DNA from 3 places in the Paenibacillus sp. NPDC058174 genome. Region 3 is predicted to be linked to each of the others. Evidence: predicted binding sites of a transcription regulator. Region 3 holds the regulator's gene; each other region holds the start of a gene.

Region 1 (3,282 bases), 690 kb from region 3:
TCCCGACCACGTTCCTGATCGATTCGGAGGGCGTTATCCGGGAAAGAATCAATGGCGTCATTCCGATTGCGGAATGGGAGCGTCTCATCGCGAAATATAAATAAACGACAACGCCCGACGGAGCAATGGCTCCTGCCGGGCGTTGTTTATGTTATTAATGATTGACAAGTCCAATGCGCTCCAGGCTGTCAGCAGGAGCCGCCGAAGACTTCGGCATGCTGAGCAGGGCATAACGCAGGCTGTCAACGAGAGCTTCCCAGCTGGCTTCGATTACATTGCTCGATACGCCAACAGTGCTCCAAGTCGATTCTGAATTTGTCGATTCGATCAGCACGCGAACTTTAGCAGCCGTTGCATCCTTTTCGTCAAAGACGCGAACCTTATAGTCGGAGAGGTGGATTTCCTCCAGCTTTGGATAATAAGGAATCAGCGCTTTGCGGAGCGCATTGTCCAGCGCGTTAACCGGGCCGTTGCCTTCTGCGGCAGTATATACCGGATGCCCGTCAACATTGAGCTTGACGATCGCTTCAGACATCATATTGCCTTTGGAACTTTCAACGAGCATTTTGAACGAATCGACCTTGATCGTTTCCTTCGTCTCGCCAAATGCTTCCCGAAGCAACAGCTCCAGCGAAGCGTCAGCACCTTCGAACTGATAGCCCTTGTGCTCCAAGTCCTTGATATGATCCATAATTTCTTTCGTTTTCTCATTGTTGGCATTGATATCAAGGCCAAGCTCTTGAGCTTTGGAAATGATATTGCTCTGTCCCGCAAGCTCAGACACGAGAATACGCTGCTTGTTGCCGACGAGTTCCGGCTGAATATGCTCATACGTCTTGGAATCCTTCATAATAGCAGATACGTGAATACCGCCTTTATGCGCAAATGCTGCGTTGCCGACGTAGGCCTGACCTACCGGCATGCTCACATTGGCGATTTCACTCACATATCTCGCTGTTCCAGTCAATGCCTTGAGCTTGTCGTCGGATAGGCAATCGTAGTTCATTTTGAGCTGCAGGTTCGGAATGATCGAGCAGAGGTTGGCATTGCCACAACGCTCGCCGTAGCCGTTAATCGTGCCTTGCACTTGACGGGCTCCTGCTTGTACGGCTGCCAAAGTGTTGGCAACAGCCAGCTCACAGTCATTATGGGTGTGAATGCCGATTGGAGCGGAGAGCTCCTGGCGAACCCGGCTGACGATTTCATGAATTTCTCCCGGCAGCGTTCCGCCGTTCGTGTCGCACAGAACGAGCCAGTCAGCGCCTGCTTCTTGTGCTTTGCGCAGCACAGCCAGCGCATAGTCCGGATTGTTCTTGTAGCCGTCGAAGAAATGCTCGGAATCGAACATCGCTTCCATGCCTCTTTGCTTCAGGAACGCGATGGAGTCGTAGACCATCGCAAGATTTTCTTCCAGTGTCGTTTGCAGCGCAGTGTGGACATGAAAGTCCCATGACTTGCCGACAAGCGTTGCAGCCGGCACGCCAGATTCAGCGATACGCAGCAGGCTCGCATCTTGCTCAGCCAAGCTGAACTTCCGGCGGGTGCTGCCGAAAGCCGTAATTTTCGCTTGCAGATTTAAGCCTTTTACCCGTTGGAAAAACTCGATATCTTTGTTGTTGCTTCCTGGATTGCCGCCTTCAATATAATGAACGCCCAATGCGTCGAGTTTTTGCGCAATTTTCAATTTATCATCCGCTGACAGGCTGATCCCTTCGCCTTGTGTTCCGTCACGCAGCGTCGTGTCAAATATCGAAATGGATGTTGTCATTGCCGGGACGCCTCCTTCACTGATAGCCTTTACAAATCATAATGTATTATTATAACACTTGTTGCACGGAATGTAGAGAGGATGATGCAATTTATTTTCCTTTGCGAGCTTGTCTGCAAGGGCTGCTGCATTGACGCGAACAAGTGATCGGTTGTATGCTGGATATAACTAATTATGACAGTAAGTCGTTCCTCTGTTAACGGTGGTGGCATACAATGAATGTGGAACAAAATTATCCGGCAAAGGGACGGGTCATTCTCCATTTGGATATGAATGCGTTCTATTGCTCTGTCCATGAGGCGGAGAATCCGGAGCTATATAAAGGAAAAGCGACGGCGGTAGCCGGCAGCGTCGAGCTCCGAAAGGGCATTATCGTTACCTGTTCTTATGCAGCCAGAGCTAAGGGTGTAAAAACCGGAATGACGGTGAGGCAAGCGACCAAGCTTTGTCCAGCTCTTATTATTATTCAGCCGGATTTCTATTTATATCGGAAATATTCCCGGGGCTTCATGGCAATTGCGCGGGAATATACGCCGCTTGTTGAACCGATCTCGATCGACGAATGCTATATGGACATTACCGGCTCCAAAATTTTCGGAACACCGCTGGAAATTGCAGAGACGATCCAGAAGCGTATTCAAAAGGAATGGGGTCTGCCCTGTTCCATTGGCGTGGCTCCCAATAAGCTCCTTGCCAAGATGGCGTCCGACATGTTCAAGCCGAACGGCATGACGGTGCTTCGCATACGCGATGTGCCTGGCTTGCTGTGGGAGAAGCCAAGCGACACGCTGTTTGGCATCGGCAAGAAGACGGCGGAGAAGCTGAAGCGGCTTCATATTCATACGATCGGGCAATTGGCGGCTGCAGACGAGCATATGCTGTCGAAGCAATTCGGCGTTATGGGCTCATGGATGAAGGCTGCTGCACACGGCATCGACCATTCCGAGGTCAATCCAGATCGCGGCAGCAATAAATCGATCGGCCATACGACCACACTGCCTCATGACGTGACGGAGCGGGCTGATGTACACCGGATTATGCTCAATTTGGCGGATCAGACGGGCCGAAGGCTGCGCCGGCAAAAGCTGATGGCAGCTACTGTACAGATTACAATCCGCAAACCGGATATGTCGACGATTACACGCTCCAGCACGCTGCGCTCGCCCACTAACACAGCCGATGATATTTATCGGGAAGCCTGCCGGTTATTCGATGAGCACTGGCGCAGCAAAGAACCGGTAAGGCTTCTGGGCATTACGCTGCAAAACTTGTCTCCGCAAGCCGAAACGGCCGTGCAGCTTGATTTATTCGACTATGAACAGCAGCCGCGCAAAGAGGCGCTCACCAAAGCGATGGACCTCTTGCGCGATAAATTTGGCGAGGATGCGGTGCTGACGGCAGGCATGCTGGGAGACGATCCTTCCGCTCTGATCCGCAACAAACGGCTCCGCGGAACCTCCCTGCAGCGAGACGAAGGAGATCCCGTAAATTAACGGTCATTGTTGCCAACAAGC
Region 2 (3,282 bases), 960 kb from region 3:
ATGGCCGGATTGGCCCGTAGAGCCGCCGGAGCCGGGTGACTGGTTTCGAGACACAGCGGATGCCGAGCCCTTCTTCCGCGAGCTGCCTATTCCGCCCTCGTTCGAGCTGACAGAGGAATACGGCTTGCTACTGGAGCGAATCGAGCTGGGGGTACTGGCTGCTGAGCATGTCGATGTAAAGTTGTAACAGTCTGCTGAGGGTCAGCTAATTTAGGCGTTCATTTCAGCTATCAGTTGCACACTTTGGCGATATATTTCGCGATGCGTATGCTGATTTGGGCGCGAGCTACTTCGCGGATCATGGAGAAGCGATCCTCGTAGCCGCGGCAGACGAACCGATAATGGATAGCACCGCCCTCGCTTTCAAGCTCATCTTGAAATACTTGGATCTTCCGCATTTGAAGTTCTTTGCGCACGGCGGCCAGATCATTCTCAATGAGCCTAACGACGGCGAAGGAGGCTCTAATAAAGAGCGGCTTCATCGTATAGGAGGACAACTCAATATCTCTGAGGTTTTTCTCGACGATGCTCAGCATCATTGGCAGCAGCACGAAGTCGCGGATGAACTCAAGTTCTTCCTTCGTTGGAACAGGAACCGGCTTGATGTCCTGCGGTGCGCGGCGTTGCAGGTACTGCTCCCGATGCTCAGGCAGCATCATGCGGCTGGATTCCCAGCGACCGTTTCCTTCAAGTTTTTTGCTCATTTATAATGTCCTCCAATTTTGAGGCTGCGTTCACGGGCTTGTGCGGCATCCAGCAGCGAAGAGGCTCTTAAGATTGAAGTCGTTCCGAACTTGCTGCGAATTGAGTCCGTCGTACGTTCCAGCCGCCGTTCCTTTTCCCGATTGCCGAACAGCGTTAGCTGATACTGATCATCCGGTACGAGGCTGGACAGCGTGACGCCAAGCTTGCGGACCGGGAGCCGATCCCAATGCGAGTAAAAGAGTGATCGCGCAGCGGCGAATACTTCCTTCGTAATATTCGTCGGGTCAGGCACCTTCATCTGCCGGAAAAAGCCTGTTGGGTGGTCGAAATCGGCGCCCTGCGCTCCAGCCGCAACGACATGCGCCATGTAGCCCTTGGCCCGGCTTCGGCGGCACACCTCCTCGCTTAATTCGAGGAGTACGATATCGATCTCATGCGGCTTGGCATAGTCGCGCGGCAGCGTCATTTGATGTCCGACTGCTTGCTGTGCGTCATGGGTACCTGGCTTGACCGGACTAGGATCAATGCCGTTGGCTGTCTGCCAGTACAGCTCGGCCTGAATGTCACTGTTTCTGCCCATGCGGGCATGCAGCCGGCGCTTCAGCTCTGGAAGCGGCATCCGGCCGAGATCGCCGACCGTATGGATGCCCATGCGCTGGAAATGGGCGGTCATACGTGAGCCGACGCCGAAAAGCTTCCCTACCGGCATTGGCCAGAGCAGCTCCTGCACGCCAGACTCCCGAAGCGTAAAAATGCCAGAGTCATTTTTTTTCGCCCAAATATCCGTCGCCATCTTCGCCAGCATCTTGTTCGGACCGATGCCGACCCTGGCCCATACACCTGTATAAACCATAATTTTCGCCTGGATTAAGGTGGCGATCTGCTCTGGCGAACCGTAGTAAGCGATGGAACCGGTCACGTCGAGAAATTGTTCGTCGATGGAGAAGGGCTCCACCAAATCGGTGTATTGGCCGAAAATTTTGGTGATCAACAGCGACACGTCAATGTAGAGCTGCATACGGGGCTTGACGACGACGAGATTGGGACATTTGCCAAGCGCTTCACCCAGCGTCTCGGCCGTGACTACGCCGTAGCTTTTGGCGATCGGGCATGCGGCGAGAATGATGCCGGAGCGGCGGGAAGGATCACCGGCCACAACGATCGGGTCATCCTGATATTCGGGATGAGCCGCCTTTTCAACAGAGGCATAAAACGACTGGCAGTCGATCAGCATGATGGTACGTTCCACTATTCTCACCTTCTATATGCGAATGTATGTTCTTATTCTTATTATATACCGGATGAAGCCAGATGATGCAAGGGATAAACCGGAGGTAATTTTAGACAGTGGGGCAATCTGCTCGATGGCCGGTTTGCGCATAATAGAAAAAAATCCGCTTCAGGCTGCTTGAGCAATCGAGCGGTCCTTCTTTTGTTTTCATCAAGCAGCCGCCTAAATTTCAAGCGTTATTCATTTTTTTTAGCAGGACATCTTCATATCTAGTTCAATTGGTACAAATTTCATGTTAAAGTGTCATTATATGAAAAAAGTTTTGGCCGGACGAAAGCGGGTAACGAGGGGTAAGATTGTAACCGATTCCGGAAATGCAACGTAATGAATAGTGTTAGCATGAAGAACGGCAGATTGGCTCTATTCTTTTTTCACGTTAGCAGGAATAACACGGGTAGAGAAAAATGTGTATTCCGTAGGGGCAGGGGAGGTGTAAGTTTTGTCGACGAGCAAATATATCAAGCTGCTGGTCATCATCGCTGCGGTGGCGGCACTGGATATTTACGTATTATCGCCCGGCTTACTGGGAGTCACAATTGGCGGAACGGCATTTTCGACGGCGATTGGGGTCACGCTGCTGCTGGCAAGCGCGCTTGTCATCATTTATGGCAGTTATGCCTTACTGTTTAAGCAGCCGGTCGTAATACCGGTCAAGGAGGTCGCTACGCATGAGGACTACGTGGAGGCGCTGACCGTCTATAAGCGGATTAAGGTGCTTGAGGAGGATGTTGACGTTTCCTTGGAGCAGCTGGATCGAATCCGGAAGAAAAAGGATACGCTTCTGAACGTTCTGAACCAGCGTTTTGATGCATCCGAGCTCAGCTACAAAAAATTCGCTTCCGTGACGTATGAGGTTGAGAAGCTGTTTTATCTCAATATCCGCAGCATGCTGAGCAGGCTTCAGCTGTTTGACGAGGCGGAGTTCAAGCGGGTATTAACCCAGAAACCGGCAACGTTTTCACGGGAATTGATTCAGGCGAAGGTGGATGTGTACAACGATTATCTGTCCTACATAAAAAGCTCAATAGGCACCAATGAGGAAATTTTATTGAAGCTGGATAAGCTGTTGCTGGAAATATCCCGACTGGACAGCTTTGAGCCAGGGGATATCGAAAATATGCCTTGCATACAGGAGATCGATTCGTTGATTAAGCAAACTAAATTTTATAAACAGTGAGGTGCAGCATGAAAAAGAGCAAGTTTTTTCTGCTATCCGGCATTATGTTGATTGTTGTTTTCATAATTGTTTTTGTTGGTGTCAGCTTGACTTCCAATCTGGGAAAAAC
Region 3 (3,282 bases):
TCGAACACTTCTCCGGATTTCTCGTCCTTCACTTTGATCGTGACTTTTGTTTTGTCGGAGTCTACGCCTTGGAAAATTTGATAGTACATGCCTTGCATCCCAAATCCGAGGGCGGCAAAACCGTCCATACTGCCTTCATAAGCAGCTTTATCGACAATCATCTCATACTCATCCATCGATTTGTTATAGGTTACATCTTTGATAGAAGCGAACGTACCTTCTTCTTTCAGCGTCTTATTCGAGTCCGCTATGCCGTCTTCCATCTCTTTCAGCATTTTTTTATGGTCGGATTTGGACATCGTATACGTAAGGGAGCCATCCTCATTTTTTGTAGCTTCCTTGACGCCATCTTTCTTCGCTTCAGCGATCACTTGGTCTAGGTCAGCATCTTTAAACATGGAGGCAGGCAGCGTAATTTTTACGTTTGTGAGGTTTTTATCAACCTCGACACCTTTCTCTTTGTCCGTTTTCTCTGCATTATTCGTTTGTTTTACAGGCTCGGATGTGTTTTTCCCGTCGCTCGAGCTCGAGCATCCTGTAAGAATAATGGCGGCAGCGAATAGTGCGATTGCAAGTTTTTTCATCATTTCCTCCTAAAATTTGTGTCCCTAGTATTCTACTATAAAACCCACATGTTTCCTATTATTTTCTGAAAATAATCGAATAATGTCCGATAATGGAAAACTAAATCACGTTTAATCGCTGATAATTGTCTGCACTCATAAAGCGGAGCCTGCCAAGATTGTGATCCAGATGTTGGTGTACTAAATCATTTACGCTTGGTATCGTCGGCTTCACAGTTAATCTTCCTGTGATTGAGATTGAGAAGAAACAAAATGCAAATGTGCAGGTGAATGAGCCTGAAAAGGGCTAAAATCGCGATCAAAATGCAAAAGTACATTTGAAATCTCTCTTTTTCACTCAGAAGCGGCTTTTTGGGCTGATCAAACTGCACATTTGCATTTTGAAGCGGAAAATCGACCAAACAGCGGCGCACAACCTGCAGATTTGCATTTTGATCCATAGAGCCCAGCTTGAACCGAGCAGATTCAGCAGCAGATGCTGGAACTTTTTTTATCTTGCATCAAGAACGTATGTTTGGTGTATAATAGGAACAAACGTTCTATGCGAGGCGATGAGATGAGATGGAGAGATATATCGGTAAAGTAGTACAGCTTATTTACTTGGATCGGAAGCGCAATGTAAGCATACGCAACGTTCAGGTCATATCCGTGAAGAACGGCCGAATGAAAGGCTACTGCTTGTCGGCGCAAGCGATTCGCATTTTTAATTTGGATGGCATCGTGGACGTTGAGCTAGCGGGAAGAGGCGGGGGAGGCGGCTTGTTATGGGAGCGCAAAGCATAAATGAAGAAGAATATCGTCTAATCCAGGATTATTGCATTTTGCCGTTTGTCAGGGATGCGGTTATGAATAACTCGAAAGCGATGATGGAGTCCGGCTATTCCATGAAAATGCTGTACGTGAAGAGCAGTGAAATGGTGCTTCGCATAATCGAAGAGGATATTCGCAGCGTTCGTTCGCAAGTGCGGAAGCTGAAGGCAAGCATTGCGGAAGTAAAACGGAATGACGATGGCATATTGTATGAAGTTATTTTGCGGGGATATAAATCGGAGTACGCACTGCTTCGCCATGTTGTCAAAAAAGAAATGGCGAATAAGCTGCAGCGGTATATCGGCAGCCTGTTCCGTTAATGATGTATTGAAAAAAGACTGTCCCTGCTAGCGGATGCCTAATCGCATCTGCTTTAGCGGGGACAGTCTTTTTGGGCCAGCTTAGTGGATATCGCGGAAAAGTCCGATTACTTTACCGAGAATGGTCACGCTGCGGAGGCGAATCGGCTCCATCGTCGAGTTCTCCGGCTGCAAGCGGATATGATCCTTCTCGCGGTAGAAGCGCTTGACGGTCGCTTCGTCTTCCTCAGTCATTGCAACGACGATATCGCCGTTGTTAGCCGACGGCTGCTGGCGGACGATGACGTAGTCGCCGTTATGTATGCCAGCTTCGATCATGCTTTCACCGATTACGTTAAGGATGAAGACGTCGTCATCACCGACGAACTGCGTCGAGATAGGGAAGTATTCTTCAATATTCTCCGTTGCGGTAATAGGTACGCCAGCCGTAACCTTCCCGACGACCGGGATTTGAGCTACGGAAGGGCGGATGATGCCGTCCACATCTTCTTGATCTAAAATTTCAATCGCGCGCGGCTTCGTCGGGTCGCGGCGGATAAGGCCTTTCTTCTCTAAGCGATCCAGATGGCCGTGAACTGTGGAGCTGGATGCTAGACCGACCGCTTCGCCGATTTCACGGACAGAAGGCGGATAGCCTTTCTCCCGGACCTCATTCTTTATAAATTCAAGGATCGACTGTTGACGGTTGGAAATCTTCGACATGAGATCACTCCAAAAAATAGATTTGTAAAAAATTATAGCACAGAACCGGAGTTCGTACAAACATAAGTTCCTAAAAACAAAAGTTCGCATTTTTCTATTGACTGCAAACACCTGTTCGTGTAATCTGAGAACAGAACAAATGTTTGGGGTGCTGATAATCATGATGATGAATATTTCGAATCCTTCTTTTTACAAGACCATACATAAGGACACGCCGGCTAGCCGCGCTGTGTTAGAGACAGTGAAGCAGTCTGCTCGCCGTCATTTACTCAAATGGGTCGTATGCGCAGCATTAATGGCGCTGTTGCTTTCAAGCTTCTTGTTGATGCAGACGAACGCTTCGGGCGGACATACTATACCTGGAGCAGATGAACAATTAATTGTAGTCTCTTCAGGCGATACGATTTGGGGCATCGCTCAGCGGTATACGAAAGACGCAGACGATATCCGGTTCAATGTCTATAAGATTAAGGAACGCAACCAGCTTGCCACTGTAACGATTACGCCGGGACAGAAGCTGATCGTTCCGAAGCTTTAATATAGAAAACAAGCGTTAGAACTGATAGGACAGAGCGGGGCCGATACGGCTTTCGACTGTCCTTTTTTGCTTCTTCCTGTCCTTGCCTTGACAATTGAAGGCGTGAAAAGTCAAAATAGGTAAGAGTGTTTAATTAGACAGCAAGTGGGGTGAGCATATAATGGGTCAATTAATCGATCGAATCAACGAGCTTTCACGTAAAAATAAAACCGTTGGGTTAACGAAGGAAGAGCTCGCCGAGCGCGACGAACTGCGTAAGAAGTATTTAGAAAACTTCCGTAACAATTTCCGGCAGCAGCTGGATAACATTGAAATTGTAGATGAACCG

The links. The regulator LexA, encoded in region 3, represses DNA repair genes until DNA is damaged. The targets are predictions, from matches to a motif close to CGAACATATGTTCG.
Region 1: the regulator LexA is predicted to act here: its motif matches at 1,905-1,918, upstream of ACFVVF_RS07630 (DNA polymerase IV).
Region 2: the regulator LexA is predicted to act here: its motif matches at 1,974-1,987, upstream of ACFVVF_RS00045 (DNA polymerase IV).

What each region holds. Positions count from the first base shown of each region.
Region 1 is NZ_JBHVUY010000001.1:1,660,297-1,663,578, reverse strand. It holds gene ACFVVF_RS07640 (TlpA family protein disulfide reductase) at 1-104, shown strand, start outside; gene cimA (citramalate synthase) at 155-1,768, opposite strand; gene ACFVVF_RS07630 (DNA polymerase IV) at 1,984-3,261, shown strand.
Region 2 is NZ_JBHVUY010000001.1:7,748-11,029, forward strand. It holds gene ACFVVF_RS00035 (DUF2515 domain-containing protein) at 1-187, shown strand, start outside; gene ACFVVF_RS00040 (YhjD family protein) at 231-704, opposite strand; gene ACFVVF_RS00045 (DNA polymerase IV) at 701-1,954, opposite strand; gene ACFVVF_RS00050 (hypothetical protein) at 2,436-3,173, shown strand; gene ACFVVF_RS00055 (vWA domain-containing protein) at 3,182-3,282, shown strand, end outside.
Region 3 is NZ_JBHVUY010000001.1:970,337-973,618, reverse strand. It holds gene ACFVVF_RS04370 (hypothetical protein) at 1-587, opposite strand, end outside; gene ACFVVF_RS04365 (hypothetical protein) at 770-1,024, opposite strand; gene ACFVVF_RS04360 (WYL domain-containing protein) at 1,146-1,367, shown strand; gene ACFVVF_RS04355 (YhjD family protein) at 1,349-1,714, shown strand; gene lexA (transcriptional repressor LexA) at 1,796-2,416, opposite strand; gene ACFVVF_RS04345 (LysM peptidoglycan-binding domain-containing protein) at 2,577-2,954, shown strand; gene ACFVVF_RS04340 (DUF896 domain-containing protein) at 3,115-3,282, shown strand, end outside.